DNA from 3 places in the Oceanobacillus sp. HCA-5259 genome. Region 2 is predicted to be linked to each of the others. Evidence: riboswitches for the same ligand, from Rfam matches in the RefSeq annotation. Region 2 holds a riboswitch; each other region holds the start of a gene.
The links. Region 2 has a riboswitch for thiamine pyrophosphate ahead of thiT (energy-coupled thiamine transporter ThiT). Riboswitches for the same ligand answer to the same signal wherever they lie in the genome.
Positions count from the first base shown of each region.

Region 1: linked by a shared signal. The riboswitch ahead of WKU33_RS03045 (YkoF family thiamine/hydroxymethylpyrimidine-binding protein) and the one ahead of thiT (energy-coupled thiamine transporter ThiT) in region 2 are both predicted to bind thiamine pyrophosphate.
Region 3: linked by a shared signal. The riboswitch ahead of thiM (hydroxyethylthiazole kinase) and the one ahead of thiT (energy-coupled thiamine transporter ThiT) in region 2 are both predicted to bind thiamine pyrophosphate.

Region 1 is NZ_JBBKBV010000003.1:117,828-123,265, reverse strand. It holds gene WKU33_RS03055 (ABC transporter ATP-binding protein) at 1-1,180, opposite strand, end outside; gene WKU33_RS03050 (ECF transporter S component) at 1,161-1,766, opposite strand; gene WKU33_RS03045 (YkoF family thiamine/hydroxymethylpyrimidine-binding protein) at 1,784-2,368, opposite strand; TPP riboswitch at 2,448-2,549, opposite strand; gene norA (multidrug efflux MFS transporter NorA) at 2,611-3,783, opposite strand; gene crcB (fluoride efflux transporter CrcB) at 4,215-4,589, shown strand; gene WKU33_RS03030 (CrcB family protein) at 4,595-4,948, shown strand; gene WKU33_RS03025 (ABC transporter permease) at 5,140-5,438, opposite strand, start outside.
Region 2 is NZ_JBBKBV010000004.1:46,836-52,273, reverse strand. It holds gene spoVAD (stage V sporulation protein AD) at 1-188, shown strand, start outside; gene spoVAE (stage V sporulation protein AE) at 196-546, shown strand; gene WKU33_RS03685 (zinc-binding dehydrogenase) at 809-1,789, opposite strand; gene thiT (energy-coupled thiamine transporter ThiT) at 2,066-2,644, opposite strand; TPP riboswitch at 2,766-2,870, opposite strand; gene WKU33_RS03675 (M3 family oligoendopeptidase) at 2,926-4,704, opposite strand; gene WKU33_RS03670 (YceI family protein) at 4,961-5,438, shown strand, end outside.
Region 3 is NZ_JBBKBV010000001.1:84,696-90,133, forward strand. It holds gene WKU33_RS00390 (HXXEE domain-containing protein) at 1-381, opposite strand, end outside; gene WKU33_RS00395 (hypothetical protein) at 491-796, shown strand; gene WKU33_RS00400 (hypothetical protein) at 1,221-1,859, shown strand; gene WKU33_RS00405 (hypothetical protein) at 2,164-2,472, shown strand; TPP riboswitch at 2,557-2,658, shown strand; gene thiM (hydroxyethylthiazole kinase) at 2,766-3,545, shown strand; gene WKU33_RS00415 (cysteine hydrolase family protein) at 3,547-4,161, shown strand; gene WKU33_RS00420 (Lin0512 family protein) at 4,162-4,521, shown strand; gene WKU33_RS00425 (DMT family transporter) at 4,554-4,796, shown strand; gene WKU33_RS00430 (nucleoside triphosphate pyrophosphohydrolase) at 4,808-5,134, opposite strand; gene menC (o-succinylbenzoate synthase) at 5,239-5,438, opposite strand, start outside.

The sequences.
Region 1 (5,438 bases), on a different contig from region 2:
TTGCAGCGGTATTTAATTCAGCTGTTGACCATCCATTCAATTTCATTCCAAATGTTAATTCATCGTATACGGTGTCCGTGATGAATTGATGCTCCGGGTTTTGAAAGACATATCCCATTCTTTTTCGCAGCTCTTTTTCCTCCCATTGCTCCACCGGTTTATCGTAAAAGTTTATAGTTCCTTTTTGAGGGGTTAATAACCCAGTCATTAATTGCAGTAAGGTAGATTTTCCAGCTCCATTCTCCCCAACAATGGCGACGAATTCTCCCCGATGAATTTTTAAGTTTATTTCTTGTAAAATGGGTTGTTTCTTATGATGGAAGCTCATCTGCTCTATCGTTATTAGGACATCTCTCTTGATAGAGGGAGGGGATTTCACAGGAATCGGGTAAGGATCGGCAGCGTTAGAAAACTGCTTTGGTAAAAATATTCCTTCTTTTTTTAATAAAGAATGATGATTTGCAAAGATGGATGCTGCATTGCCGTCTGCGATGATTGTACCCTGTTTTCCTAAAACAAGCATACGATCGGTAATATCCAGCCAGTCCTCGATTTGATGTTCAATGATAAACACAGCTAGCTTTTGTTTTTCTTGAATTTGTTTAATTAATTGGATAAATTCTATTCGAGAAACCGGGTCTAAATTTGCTGTAGGTTCATCTAAGATCAATAGTTCCGGTTCCAATAAAAGAACAGCTGCTAGAGCAAGTTTCTGCTTTTGTCCTCCAGATAACTCGTAGATTTTTCGATTTTGAAAACCATTCATTCCAACGGCAGACAACACCTCCGAAATGCGCTCAGGCATTTCGGAAGGGGCAATTTTTCTGTTTTCCAATGTAAAAGCAAGTTCATCCTCTACGGTAATCATGCAAAATTGACTTTCCGGATCTTGAAAGACAATCCCGATCTTCTGATTGAGCTCTCCTTTTTGATAGTCTTGTATATTTTTCCCCCGGTGAAAGATGTCGCCGGAAGAAATGCCTTCTACTGTATCGGGATATAACCCATTTAGGCATAGAGCTAGACTGCTTTTCCCTGAACCGCTTGCTCCAATAAGGAGGGTCGTCTCATGATCTCTTAAGGAAAAGTGCAGTTCATTGAGTAATGGTTTATCCGAATTTTCATAGCCGAATGAGAAATTGTCCACATAAAGTAATGGATTAGGCTGCGTCTTTTTCACGTTTTTTCTGTATCTCCTTTCCTAAGGCATAGCCGCGAAGGACCCCAGTTTTTGCTAATTTGTCACTCAACCATTTCCCTAGGACACCCGCGAGAAGGGCACCACTGATGATGCGAACAGCTAACATCGCTATAAGTAATGCAGGGGCTAACGCGATATTTCCGGATGAAAATAAATTCCAAGTGAAACTGAAAACGGCTGCAAAGACACCGGAAAGAATTAAAATGCGTAAACGATAATCCTTCCATTTTGTTATTGCGAAGGCAAACTCTGCTCCTAAGCCTTGAATTGCAGCTGCTAGAATAAGTCCGGGTCCCGCGGCAGTTCCCAATAATACTTCGGTAACTCCTGCGATAAGTTCAGCTGTAAAGGCAACCCCCGGCTTCCGAATGATATAAGCTGCAACGATGGAAACAATGAACCAAATGCCAAAAATAATTTCATACCCAAACGGTGCGAGACCAAATGGAGCAAGAATATTACGAATACCTTGACCAACAAGAAAGAATGCTAAGTAAATGATCCCGAAGACGACACCTAATATCGACATGAGAACAATTTCTTTTAATTTCCAATGCTTTGTCATTTCACTTCTCCCTAGGTTTATTTTGTAGGACTGTTGGCGGAAAGGCTAAATGTCATGGTGACATGAGAGACTTTTTCTTGGACGAGTTCAAAGGATTCATGTAATGCATTGAAGATATCATGAACGTCTCCGTCTAATCTTGTTGCATAATGTGTAGAAGTAACCGTGACATTACGATGCTTTGATAGATTGATTTGTTCATAGATTTTATCCATGTAATCTTCATGCCCCATTGGATAAAGGGAAAATTTACAACCGGCGATTTGGAGGATCGATTTCGTTTTTTCTTCGTTCAATGGTATGTCTGTTTCATCCATATACGCGTCAGCTTCCGTGTCACCAGGACAGCCGATGGAGAACGTACCATTCATAGCAACATGCTCCCCAGTATTCGCTGCATGTAGGAAGATTGCTTTTGCAACATCGAAAACATGGATCATTTTTCCGCGGATACACGTACTGACATCATCTGTTTCCTTCCAAACCTTGGAGGTATCAACCTCACTTAATGTTGATAGAATAATATCAACAAAATTATCACTCATCGGGTGCAGACTAAATTGACAACCTACAATTCGACTAGTTCCACAATTGTTACGCATTCCAATCTCCTCCTATTGATAATAAAAAAACTGCATTCCTAAGGGGAATGCAGTTTACACATTAATTTTAACAACATAATATTCGTAAACTGCACTTCCCCACGCTAGTATTATCTAGATCGGGTAGTAAGGGTCGGATTAATCCTCTCAGCCACATGACGCAGCTCCCCTAGTGCTTATGTTTTGATATGCAGTTATTCTAATTCCAGATTGTATACATGTTTCGGTATTTTGTAAAGTATTTAATCAATTTTAATATCCGGTTTCTTCCAAAATATAGTGATAAGGAGACAGACGACAATAACGATCGAGCTGAAAACAAACGGATAATTGATATCTATATCAAATAAAACCCCACCAACTACTGGACCAAATACATTAGCAAGGGACGTGAAGAATGAGTTCATGCCGCCAACAAAACCTTGCTCATTCCCGGCGATTTTTGATAAATAGTTGGTAACAGCTGGACGAATCAGGTCAAACCCAATAAATACCGTGAAGGTTACCGCCATTACTTGCCAATAAGAATTAGCGAGTGTCATGGCAAAGACCAGCATAGCAGAAATGGCGAGCGACCAGCGAATAATATTGATTTCTCCGATCAACTTTGTTAACCAATCGAACAATACAACCTGGAAAATCGCTCCGATAATCGCACCACCTGTAATGGCAATCGCAATGTCAGAAGGAGTGAATCCGTGCTTATGATCAGTATAAAGGCTGAAGAAAGAATCAAACGCGGCAAGACCGAATGTTGATATTAAAATAACAATAAAAGCGATGAAAAACATCGGCATAAACACTTTCCTCAAGCCACTTTTGCCGAGTTCTTCGGTCATATCAGCCATATCGTCTGTTTTCGACTTCGGCTCTTTTAAGGATAAAATCGAAACGAAAGCAACAATTAAACCACACGCCGCAGCAGAGAAGAATGGTACACGCGTACCAATCCCTGCTAAGAAGCCACCAATTCCCGGTCCGATAATAAATCCGGTACTAATCATCGCTGACATATAGCCGAGTGCTTTAGGCCGCGTTTTCAGCGTCGTAATATCTGCGATAAATGCGGTAACAGCAGGCATGATGAATGCGGCACTTATTCCTCCGAGAATTCGTGAGGCGAACAATACTTCAATTGTTTTACCAAGACCAAATAAAAACTCGGAAAAACTGAAGATAAAAAGACCAATGACAATCATGCGTTTACGCCCATATTTATCAACTGCTTTTCCAGCCAAGGGCGAGAAAATCAATTGAGCTAAAGCGAATGCAGCCGTTAAATAACCGACAACAGTACCACTGATGCCGAGTTCATTCATAATAGTTGGCAGAACCGGTATAACAAGTCCAATTCCTAAAAATACAAAGAATATATTTGTAAGCAGAAGCGTCAATGTCCAATCTTTCTTTTTCATAGCTTTTTCTCCTAGGTGATATGATATTCTGTACTAAACATAGAAATTTTACTCTGATTCGATGAGAGATGCAAGCATATATTACTATTTATTATAACTTAATTTTCGCAACCTGAAACAATTTAAGCAAGCTAGCAATTGTAGTAATTATCTCTCGTTTTATTCTCCCATTTTGCGCATTATGTATGCTTGATAGGATGGCTGAACTGCTTTGACTTTTACAAATGCGACAGTTGCTTGCGTTAATATCTTAATAAAGTGAAACTTCATTCAGCGGGGGGGGGGGTCCTTCTCCTCCACTGAATGTTAGTTGAACAGAATCAGGGATTTACGGACTGTATATCGCCCGCCTTAACATTTTGGTTTTCCCTCATGTTTAGAGATGGGTATATTACAGACTGTTAATACGTGATAAAAAGGATGTTGGATGAATGATTTATATCTATATTGGACTTGTCGGAGCACTCGGTGCGATGCTGCGGTATAGTATAGGAATTCTAATTATGACAGAACATGTTTTTCCCTATGCGACGTTATTGGTTAATTTGATAGGGAGCTTTTTACTTGCGTGGCTGACTTACGGACTGTTTAAAAGGATTCATCTGGATGAAAAGCTGAAAACAGCGATAACAACGGGTTTTGTCGGCTCGTTCACTACATTCTCCGCTGTCAGTGTGGAAACGGTTGAGTTGTTCCAAAATCAGTCGATGTTACTTGGGTGCGTCTATGTTTTTGTGAGTTTGGTTGGAGGGCTTGGTATGTGTGAAGTTGGTTTTCGGGTTAGTAGGGGAGTTGGAGAGAAATGAACTGGATGTATTTATTAATCGTTGGTGTCGGTGGGTTTTTTGGCGCGATTATGCGTTATTCGATTTCGGGGAAGATGAACGATCCGGAAAAAGCCGTACCAATGGGTACACTTCTCGTCAATCTGACAGGTGCATTCTTGCTCGGATTGCTTATAGGTGCAGGGGTAGATGAATTATTACTTCTCTTATTGGGGACAGGTTTTCTTGGTGCCTTTACGACATTTTCAACGTTGAAACTTGAGATGGGAGTGTTGTGGAGGAAGGGGAATAAGCGGGAGTTTTTCCTTTACACTGGGCTGACGTATGTTTTGGGGATTGCTTTGGCGTTTCTAGGAGTTGTTTGTGGGAGTTATTTTTAGGAGGATTGCATTATAAAACAAGGATGGTATTCTATCATCTATTTACCATAAAAAGGAGGAACTTGCAATGCAACTAATTCAGTAACCAATACTTCAAAAAGAGGCGATGGCCGGTGTTACTGCTCCATCTTCAGGCGTTGCATTATTTAAAATAAAGGTTCCGCCAATTGAGACGGAACCTTATTAAACGGTTAGTGACCTGCAACATCCCGCTTCGCAAAGAAGATCCAGGTAATTGCTGCGAAAATAATATAGTAGACAACTAGTACGGTAACGGAAAAGCCGAGTGTCATTCCTTCCATCATCGGTGTGTTCCCGTTAAAGTACTGGGACAGGTTTGTATTTGCAAATAGAATGTATTTCGCCCAGTCCCGTTCTATGAAGAAGAACACAATCTGGTTTCCAGCTAGCATAAGAAAAATTGCGAGTCCAATTGCTAGCGCGCTGTTTCTGAAAATGGAAGAGATCATAAAGGCGAATGTCGCCATCA
Region 2 (5,438 bases):
AAGCAGGTGCAAGCGGCACAGCCTGTTCAGCAATTGTCATGTACGGGCATTTTCTGAAACGGATGATGCAAGGAGAGTTTAAACGGATGTTACTCGTAGCTACCGGCTCTTTGCACTCCCCATTAAGCGTTCAGCAAAAGGATTCGATTCCCGCTATTGCACATGCAGTCTCAATTGAAATGGAGTGACTTGTTCATGATATTTTTCTGGGCATTTGTTATTGGTGGTCTTATTTGTGTTATTGGACAAATTATGTTTGATGTATTCAAGCTCAGTCCTGCTCACACATTAACAACTCTCGTAGTTTTAGGTGCTATTCTTGACGGACTCGGTTTATATGAACCGTTAATTGATTTCGCTGGGGCAGGTGCGACTGTACCGATTACAAGTTTTGGGAACTCTTTAGTCCATGGAGCCATGGCTGAAGCTGAGAAACACGGGCTGATTGGCGTTGTTACAGGGATGTTTGAAGTGACGAGTGCCGGTATTTCAGCAGCAATTATTTTTGGAGTTCTCGGTGCCATTCTCTTTAAGCCGAAAGCCTAGTGTTTTGTAACAGACAGATCTTTCACTTATGTTATCAAAAGAACATTAACAACCATATTCGCACCGCTAGCGCTTGCTGCCTTTTACTCCTTTTTTCAAGCGGATTAGAAAGCAAATGTAACATTCTTTCGGATTGTAGATGGAGGCATATTCCTAGCCAAAATTGACGGCGAAAAAGGGGATGTCCACTTAATTTCGTTACAGACCGTGGTTTTCAGTTCCGATAAAAATAATAGGACCGGGAAATTTACCGGTCCTATTTCTATTCGATTAATAAAGCAATTTTACCAAACTGGCTGTTCACTTCCAGATGATTGAACGCTTCTTGGGCATCATCCAGTTCAAAGGTTTTATCCATAATCGGTCTTATTTCATGCTTTTCCATATGGGCTAATACCTGTTGCAACTCTTCACGACTTCCCATCGTGGAGCCGAACAATTGATACTGACCATAGAAAAAGGCACGTAAGTTAAGGTCGATTTCATCCCCAGCTGTAGCTCCGTAAATAACAATTTTTCCGCCTTGCTTCAATACGTCCAACGAACGATTAAACGTTGCTGCACCTACACTGTCAATCACAAGATCAATCTGCTCGTTCTCCAATTCCTTTTCCCAATCACTTTCCGTTGAAATGGCAAGATCCGCTCCGATCTCCTGGGCCTGCTTCAACTTTTCATCACTTCTTGAAGAAACAATCACGCGTGCACCGATGCTTTTTGCAAATTGGATGATATACGTGTTCACCCCACTACTTGCTCCAGGAATAAATACGGTCTCTCCTGCTTTAATATTCCCCTTAGTCACTAATGCACGGTAACCTGTCAATGCAGCAAGAGCGAGCACACCGGCTTCTTCCCATGTTAAGTAATCTGGCTTCATTTCTACTTGTTCTTCATTGATCACAATTTTTTCGGCAAAAGTTCCGTGATCAGGCATTCCGAGGATGTCAAATCCTTTTGGTGGTGCATCACTATTTTCGTGCCAGTTAAGTGATGGATTGATGATGACTTCATCCCCCACTTTAAAACGAGTAACATCTGCTCCAACTGATTCGACGATCCCCGCTCCATCCGAACCGAGGATTAAAGCTTCTTTATCGTTACCTCTCCGGTTCGGTATATAGAGATCTCTCCTGTTCAGACCCGCTGTTTTTAGCTTAACAACAATTTCATTATTTCCCGGCTTTGGTTCGGGCATACTTTTTAGTTTTAATTCTCCATATTCCACAACAAATGCCTTCATTTCCACTTCCCCTTTCGTATGCACTTTTATATCTATTCAGATAATTATCTTCTATTATCAGCGACTTTGGGCGAATTATCAACCAGAACGAATTGATTCTTTTTTATAATGTTGTGCTGAAAATTCTTCTCTGAAGATTCGCAGCCTAAACCTTGAGACTCCTGCGCCGGAGAGATCTACGTATTCACTTTGAAACAGTTAAACTAAAAAAATCTCTCCTTAATTTGGGAGAGATCATTATTTTTACAGTTGCAATGTGAGCGGATAGATTGCGGTTTAGCTTGATGCTAGGTTGAGCAATGCGCGCGGTTGTTTGTGGAATAGGAAAAATACAATCACTGCTGACAATACAAATGACGGGAACATGTACGATGAATTATAGATAATCGAATACACCCAAACTGATTGTCCCTCAATCGCTGCTGAACCGAAAAATACTGCCCCAGCAACGGTATGTGCAAGGAAACGCAACACAGAACCAAGCAGTACACCCGCCGTTATATACGTTAGGTACACTTTTGTCCGCCCGTCCCGTACCGCTTCTTGAACTTGTCTTGCGAACAGACCGGCAAAACCGATCACCGTAAAGGCAAGTGTATAATCAATGAACCCCTGAAGTGGCGTCAGAATATATGCGTTCCCCGTTGCAATCTGTAACATCCCCCAGAGGAAACCGGATACTAATCCACCTTTTAATCCCCAACGGAACGCTACTATAAACACCGGAATCATTGCAAAGGAGACCGAACCACCTTGCGCCCAGATTTTAAACGATATTGGCAAGATATCTAAAAGCAACGCCAAAGCAGTGAAGATTGATACTTCAATTAAAAATAGTAGTTTATTAGACTTCATTCGTTATAACTCCCCTTTTTATAAGCTTTTTATAAGCTATTTTGAACAACTTTTTTAAATACAAAAAAAGCAATGCCAAGGGAAGGTTCCTGATGGGGAATCCGCTCACATTGCTTTTTATCCATCAAAAAACCATCATCCCTACGCTAGTACTAACTAACAGGTTCAAAGGGTCTGAGCAATCCTCGTTGCCCACTCTCAGCTATTAGCTCCCCCTGTTGGCTTTTTCTATGCTTTTTTCGTTAACCCTATTATAGCTAATGTACACTTATAAAACAAATTTACAGTTTAAGAAACGCTTCGACGTCCTTGATGCAAAGCTCGATTGCAGCTTCCCAGAAGTCCGGTTTTGTAAGATCGACTTGTAAATGTTTCATCGCAAGCTCTTCTACCGACATCCGTCCCGTATCTTCCAGTAATGCAATATAGTCGTCTTCAAAGCTCTCTCCCAGCTCTTTTGCGCGGGCATAAATACCAAGACTGAACAAATAACCAAATGTATAAGGGAAATTATAGAATGGTGTCCCTGTTATATGGAAATGAAGTTTCGACGCCCAGAAATAAGGATCATATTCATCGAGTGCATCTTGATAAGCCTCTTTCTGTGCTTCCACCATCAATTCATTCAATCTTGCCGGTGAGACAAAACCTTTTTCTCTTTCTTTATAAAAATTTAATTCAAAGATAAACCGGGCATGAATATTCATAAAGAAAGCAACACTTCGATTAACTTTATCTTCAAGTAAAGCTTTCTTTTCTTCTGCTGTTTCTGCCTGTTCAACTGCTGCATCAGCGACAATCATTTCCGCAAAAGTTGAGGCCGTTTCCGCGACGTTCATTGCATAACGTTGATTAAGACCATGAACGTCATTCATCACATGCTGATGATAAGCATGACCAAGTTCATGGGCTAACGTGGCAACATTCGATGCTGTTCCGGAATACGTCATAAAAATTCTTGTTTCCTTACTATCAGGAAAACTTGTACAGAAACCGCCAGGACGTTTGCCAGGCCGATCTTCCGCTTCAATCCAACGTTTTTCAAAAGCTTGCTCAGCAAAATCCGCCATCTTTGGGCTAAAAGAACGGAATTGATCCATAATAAATTTGGCGCCTTCTGTATAGCTCAATTTTTTAACATGGTCGGTAATCGGTGCATCGACATCATAGAAGCTTAATTTATCTATATTCAATAGTTCTGCTTTTTTATTTATATAAGCGACAAAAGGTTGTTTATTATTAGCTATCGCTGTCCACATCGCATCTAACGTTTCTTGCTTCATCCGATTGATACTCAGCGGTTCTTTTAATACATTTTCCCATTTGCGGTGCTTATACATTTGTAGTCTAAAACCTGATAAATGATTCAATGTTTGTGCAAATAAGGATGCTTGTTTATTCCATGCATCGTTTAACTTATCAAATACTTTCTTTCTAGTTGCTCGGTCGCTTGAAGTTAACAGATTGGAGGCCTGACCAATTGAATAGGACTCTATCTTTTCTTCCCCTTCAATTTCCACTGTCATATTCCCTACGATTGTATTATACATTTGATTCCATGCATGATAACCATCGACAGCAAGATCATTAATCAGCACTTCCTGTTCCACAGCAAGTAAGTCCCGTGCTTTATTACGATATTCTGATAATACATACCCTATTTCTTGTAACGCTTCGTGCTGAATGGTTGCTTGCCATTCCTCGTCCGGGATTTCCGCAAGTTTCTGCATGAAAGTTGTCAGCACGCCATTAAACGAAGCTGAAAGTGTGCCATATTCAGCAACTAGTGTTTTAGCCCCTTCATCCGTTACATCTTGCGCACTTAAACAACTGACGAACGCTCCAGCCTCACGAAGTTTGAACATTGTCTTCTCCAATTCCTTTATAAACTGGCTAAGCATCGTGGAAAATGAATCTACCCCCACTTCCAATGTGGTGAATTGGCCTTCTAATTGTTTAATCTCCGTTCGAATCTGACCAAGATAATCTCTGAATTGCTGTGACGCACTTCCTCCTGGAAATAGTGAATCCAAATCCCAAGTTGGATTATATTCTTTCATTTCTCTTCCTCCTTCTTCTCCCCATATTATTGTATCGAAATATCTGAAGGATTGCATTATTAAGATCCATTTACACGGAAAACAAGTTTGAGATAGTCTATTTAGTGGTATTTGAATAATGGTTTCGTTTTGTTAATTTATCCTTAAATAAATATTTTTTAATTAAGATATATTGACATTACCGATTTATTAATTTATACTAGGTAACAGAAAGTAAGTATTGAGGAATACTTAATAATATTTGGAGGGATTTTAAATGACTAGAGAAAAATGGACGGTAGACTTGGCGCACAGTGAAGTAGGTTTTTCGGTTAAACACATGATGATTTCTCGAGCGAAAGGAACATTCGACAAATTTGATGCAGTGATCGAAGCAGATGTGGAAGACCTTACCGATTCGAAAATCGAAGTAACGATTGATGCTGCAAGTATAAACACACGTAACGAAGACCGTGATAACCATCTTCGTTCTGCAGACTTCTTTGACGTAGAGAATCATCCGACACTTACATTTGTTTCAACAGATGTAAAACGCAAAGGAAATAATGAATATGATGTAATTGGCGATTTAACAATTAACGGAAATACAAATCAAGTTACATTAGACGTTACATTTGAAGGTCAAAGTAAAGACCCGATGAGCGGTTCTACAGTTGCCGGCTTCAGCGGTGAAACGAAAATCAGCCGTAAAGAATTCGGACTTACTTGGAATGCTACACTTGAAACAGGCGGCG
Region 3 (5,438 bases), on a different contig from region 2:
AATAATATAATAAGGAATGATCAGTGATACAGAAGTCCAAAGACCTGGAGTATAGCTGCGTAAGTATAAGGATTGTACGGGATAGGTAAAAATATTTAAAGCAAATAACAGATTTAACCCGAGAAATAGAAGATAGTGCTCAGTTATTGTTGTAATTACAATCAGAATAGCTACTGGGATAGAAAGTAAAAATACAACGAAAGAAAATCTGGCTGCATTCATTGTCTCAAATTTCCTGAGTTCTTCTTCTACAAAAGCAGGGATTCTTTTGCGAATTCTTGGATACGTTTTGTTGAACCATTTTTCAATTGTCATGATTTCTTCTAGGTTGTGGAGCATGAAAATGATGGTGAAAATTAGGACGAATAGATGGATATCCATAACCTTTTAACTCCTTTCTTAGAAATGCTCTTTTTTAAAACCTTTCTATAACAGTATTTTAACATGATTATTCCTATCTTTATACGAGTTTATAATTAATACTTTTCGCATGGCTGGAAGGCAATCGGCGGGTAGGTTATTATCTGAAGGCTGTCTTCCTTTAAAAAGAGTAAAATATTTTCTCCGCTTGAATACATTAAAGAAGGAAAAGATATTTGGAGGTGTACTCATTATGTCATCACCACAAGAATCAAAATCAACAAACTCTTCAAATGAGATAATATCTTTAGAAGAACTTTCCTTTGTTTCAGCCATGTTCTTTGTTATCGGTGCAATGATCTCCTTTTATGTTGCTTATAAAAGACTTAAAGATTCGTCTTTAGGTGGACCGCCGATATTGCAACCCGTGCCATAAAGTGAAACTCATTCAGTGGGGATATCCTTACCTCTCCCACTGAATGTTAGTTGAACAGAATCATGGATTTATTACGGACTGTATATCCCAACCTTCATATATTGGGTTTCCCTCATGTTTCAATCGATGTATCGCAGGACTATCGCATGATATTTTCCAGGAACGGATTAATACAGAGAACTTGACAATCGAAACCGTGGCAGAAAAGATTGCTTTGAAATCTGAAATCCAACTAATCACCGATAAACGGGGGAAATTCAAGAGAAAGCTAGACAGGTTAAAAATACAACTTAGTCATATCCGATGGTTTTAAGAGAATTTATAGGCGCAATCATTGAAACCAAACACTCACTTCCGCCGTAAAACTACAAGTGAGTGTTTTTCATATTAACCTAAACCAATTCCAAAAGGGGAGAGCCACCAAATGACCTTTCTAATCCAACATCAATGGGAAATTTTTATCGCTGCAGAGATACTGTCCTTTATCTCATTAATTCTATTCGGGGTCATCCGCTATTTTTTCAACAAACGGAATTTAAGTCTTATCTTTCTGCTGTCTTTTCTCGGCTTATTTATCGTTGAGGGAGTGCTTGCTCTCCTTATTTACCGGGAAACAGGCGAGATTTCGATGTTTCAAATTGTTATTTTGATTTTTATTTTGTATGCGTGCACTTTTGGCATCAATGATTTCCGGAAGTTGGACCGTTGGATGCGCTTGAAGATTGGTAATTTGCGCGGTATCGACTTACTTACTGAAAGGGATAAAGAAATCATCAGGAGACAAAAAGACCCGAAATATATTGCCAAAATCAATCGATACAGCTCCATTTTCCATTTACTTATATTCGCAGCCGTCCAGATTGTTTTCTGGAGCTATGGAATAAAGGATCTCAATCAGGCGATGAATTACCTGACTGATCTTTCGTGGATTGGTGATGACAATTACTTGGCATCACCTTATGCAAATGAAATGATGTATAACATTTCAATGGTTTGGGGGATTGTTTTTATTATTGATTTCATTTATTCGTGGTCTTACACCATTTTTCCGAGCAAGTCTTAAGCGGGAAGTGGGGTATTTAGGAATCTTAACATCCTGACGTTGATAGCTCCTCTTAGGCGAAATGAGCTGGTCAATAGGGATTGATAACCTTCTATATGTCCGGAATACTGTCATGTTGCTCACGGAATTTGTATTTTCGATATTCTGAATGCATAGTCACCTGAGAAAAAGGATTCATCTCGTTTTCCGACCCAAATTTCATGTCAAAAATAGGGATTTGTCTAGTGCGGTTTCCTGTACTCTGCCATAGGCTGTAGGGAAGGGAAAGAACAGGATAAAATTTTTCTTGAAAAGGAGCATATACATGCATGGATTTGTAAATCATGTACCGATGCATCATTCGCCATTACCATATCCAGAAATGCACCGGGCTCGTCCGCCGGGTCCGTTTGGGCCAGGTGGCGGTATTGATCCGCTTGCAGCTGGATTAATAGGAGCAGGACTAGGATTTTTAGGTGGCAGTTTAATCGCTGGAGGACCAGGTTTTGGCTTTGGACCGGGATACGGTCCTGGGTTCGGTCCAGGGGCCGGATTTGGTTACGGTCCTGGCTTCGGACCCGGCCCGGGATTTTGGCAGTACGGTCCCGGATTCGTGCCATATGGTGGTTTTTAATATAAAAGAAAGGGTTTGGGTGCACGCACGCAAACCCTTTCTTTTATATTAAAAATAAGATAGACTAGTCATAAAGAATAGATATTTTTCCACTAGGGGTGCCAGTCGGCTGAGATAAGACTTTTTCTTAATCCCTTTGAACCTGATCTAGTTCATACTAGCGTAGGAAAGTGGAGTTGGTATACATACTTAAATTGTATTAATAACCACTCCAATTCCCGGGGTGGTTTTTCTTTTTTAAAAACTACCTCGCCCTTAATCTATTTCAATTTACTAAAAAGGAGGAAGTTTACATGAACTATATTGCTAAAATTCGAGAAAAAAGTCCGTTTATCTATAACATCACGAATGAGGTTGCGACAAATTTTGCGGCAAATGGTTTGATTGCGATTGGTGCGTCTCCAGCCATGTCGAATACACCAAAAGAGGCGGAGGAGAATGCGAGTCATGCGGATGCTGTCGTATTGAATCTCGGAACTTTAACCGAGGATCGGGCCGAGGCGATGCTGCTTGCTGGCCTTAAAGCGAATGAAAAAGGAATTCCAGTCATTCTTGATCCCATCGCAGCAGGGGGAACAAAATTCCGTACGAAAGTGATTAATGAATTATTGGAAAAGGTGAAATTCGCTGCTATCCGAGCGAATGCTGGGGAAATTTCTGTACTTGGCGGAGCGCTTGATATTATGAAAAGCCCTGACTCTACGGTTGAATCGATTGATCCGAAAATTGCTCAAACAGTAGCGAAAGAATATGATACGGTTGTTATTGCAACAGGGAAAACAGACGTCATTACAGACGGAACGCGCATGAGTCTTTGTAATAATGGGCATACCATGCTACAAAATATTACGGCAAGCGGGTGCCTGCTTTCGTCTCTCGTTGGGCCTTATTTAAGTGTTGCCGAAGACTTGTATGAGGCGAGTGTGGAAGTGACTGCAGCTTACGGGATAGCTGCGGAACTTGCGATGAAAAAGGCGGAAGGGCCGGGCACGTTCATCCCTGCTTTGCTTGATCAGCTTTATCTGCTGGATCAGGAGACGGTGAATACGTATAAAAAGCTGCAAGAGATTTAGAATGAATACAACAAACGGGAACGTAGCTCTACTTCTAGTCGATTTACAAAATGATTTTTGCCATCCGGAAGGCACCGCAGGTAAACGCGGGAAAGATATTCATGCTTTTTATGAAAAAATGAAACAGATGAAGGATTTGCTAGAAGCAGCACGAGAATGTGAGATTCCAGTGATTCATGTGATCTCGGAACATAGTGCTTGGACGGAATCCCCTTCTGCAAATGAACGATTCGGCCGAAGCAATCAGAAAAGTAATTTATCCTACTGTGAACCTGGAAGCTGGGGAGCGGAAATTCATGAGTATTTCACTCCGCTTCCAGGAGAAAAAGTTGTCGTAAAACATCGGTATAGTGCGTTTGTCCATACAAATCTTGAGCTTTTATTACGCTCAAATGGTATAAGCCATCTTACGATTATTGGAGCTTACACGAATGTGTGTATTGACACGACTGCTCGTGATGCTTCTATGAGAGATTTTTTCGTAACGGTTCCCTCTAATTGTGTCGTCTCGGATAATGAAAAACTACATCACGACGCATTAGAGTTACTCCAAGGAACATTTGCAGAAGTTGTTCACGCAGTTGAAGTAAAAAAACAATGGAAAGGGGAAATATAATTGAAAGAAATTCTATTTATCGAAGCAGGAATGGGAATTGATCTCCACGGCCAGGACATAAATGTAGCTGCCGAACGTGCGATTATGGATGCGATCCATTATAATTCCATGCCAGGAATAAGGAAAATGCTGCCAAGTCAAGACTTGAACAATATGCGGGTGAACGTTAAGCTCGCTGTACCAAAAGACGAGGAAAAGCTTGACCATGAAAAAATTAAAAGTTTGCTTCCTTATGGAACGGTAACGGTAGAAACCGTTGCTGGAGGTATGGCGACAACGAGCGGTATTTTCCTTGAAGATCAACAGGATGAAAATGATTTAATGTATATTGTGAATGCAGTCGTTGAGGTTGGGTATTAATGAAATGACATTTAGTTTAGTTGGTAAAGCAAATGAGTATGATGATGGGTGGGCTTTTAGTAGGCAGTCAATCGTCCGTCAACGCCTCACTGGGTCGGAGAATTGGGACGATTGAAGGTGCACTCATCTCTTTTCTGACTGGTACAGGTTTGCTTGCGATACTGGTGCTTTTCTTTGGACAGGGAAATTTATATATAAGGGGAATGTCCGGGCGAGGAAGCTCGAGCAGTCCGGAAAAAAGGCATGTTAAAATGAGGCACTTAGGGAAAGTCTAAGTACCTCATCGCTATTTCTCCTCCACATCAACCAAATAAATCTTCTCTTCAAACCCGCCACATTCCTCTGCCTTTTTGGCCCGACGTTTTTCTACATCTTCCATCGTGGTGTCGTGGATACCGACAAGGGCCTGCATGACTTCGAGGATATCAGCAAGTTCCTCTAATGCATCTTCGTCATTTGCTGCATCTTGATATTCCATCACTTCTTCATTCAGTTTCTTTTTTAGCTCCATAATATAACGATCCTGGTTAAGGGTTTCGGTATTGAAGGCTTGACCGTTTTGTTCCAATATTGACGGAATACCGTCGCGGACAAGTTTATTATACGTCGTCACTTAGGAAACACTCCTTTTTCATTGTTGTCGATTATATGGGGAAGCGAAATTACCTATATTCAATCGTTCCCTAAATACCGACAAGAAAAACGTTCGCTCTCAATTTAACGATAATGTTTCTTACTGAACGTGAATGCATCAACTGCTTCCCGGTCGATTTCATATCCGATGCCAGCTTTCTTAGGAACCGTAATATAACCGTTATTCGCGATAACTTCTGGTGCGATAATATCTTTTTCCCAATAGCGGTCGGAGCCGGATGTGTCACCAGGCAAGGTGAAATTCGGCAGCGATGTTAGCGCAA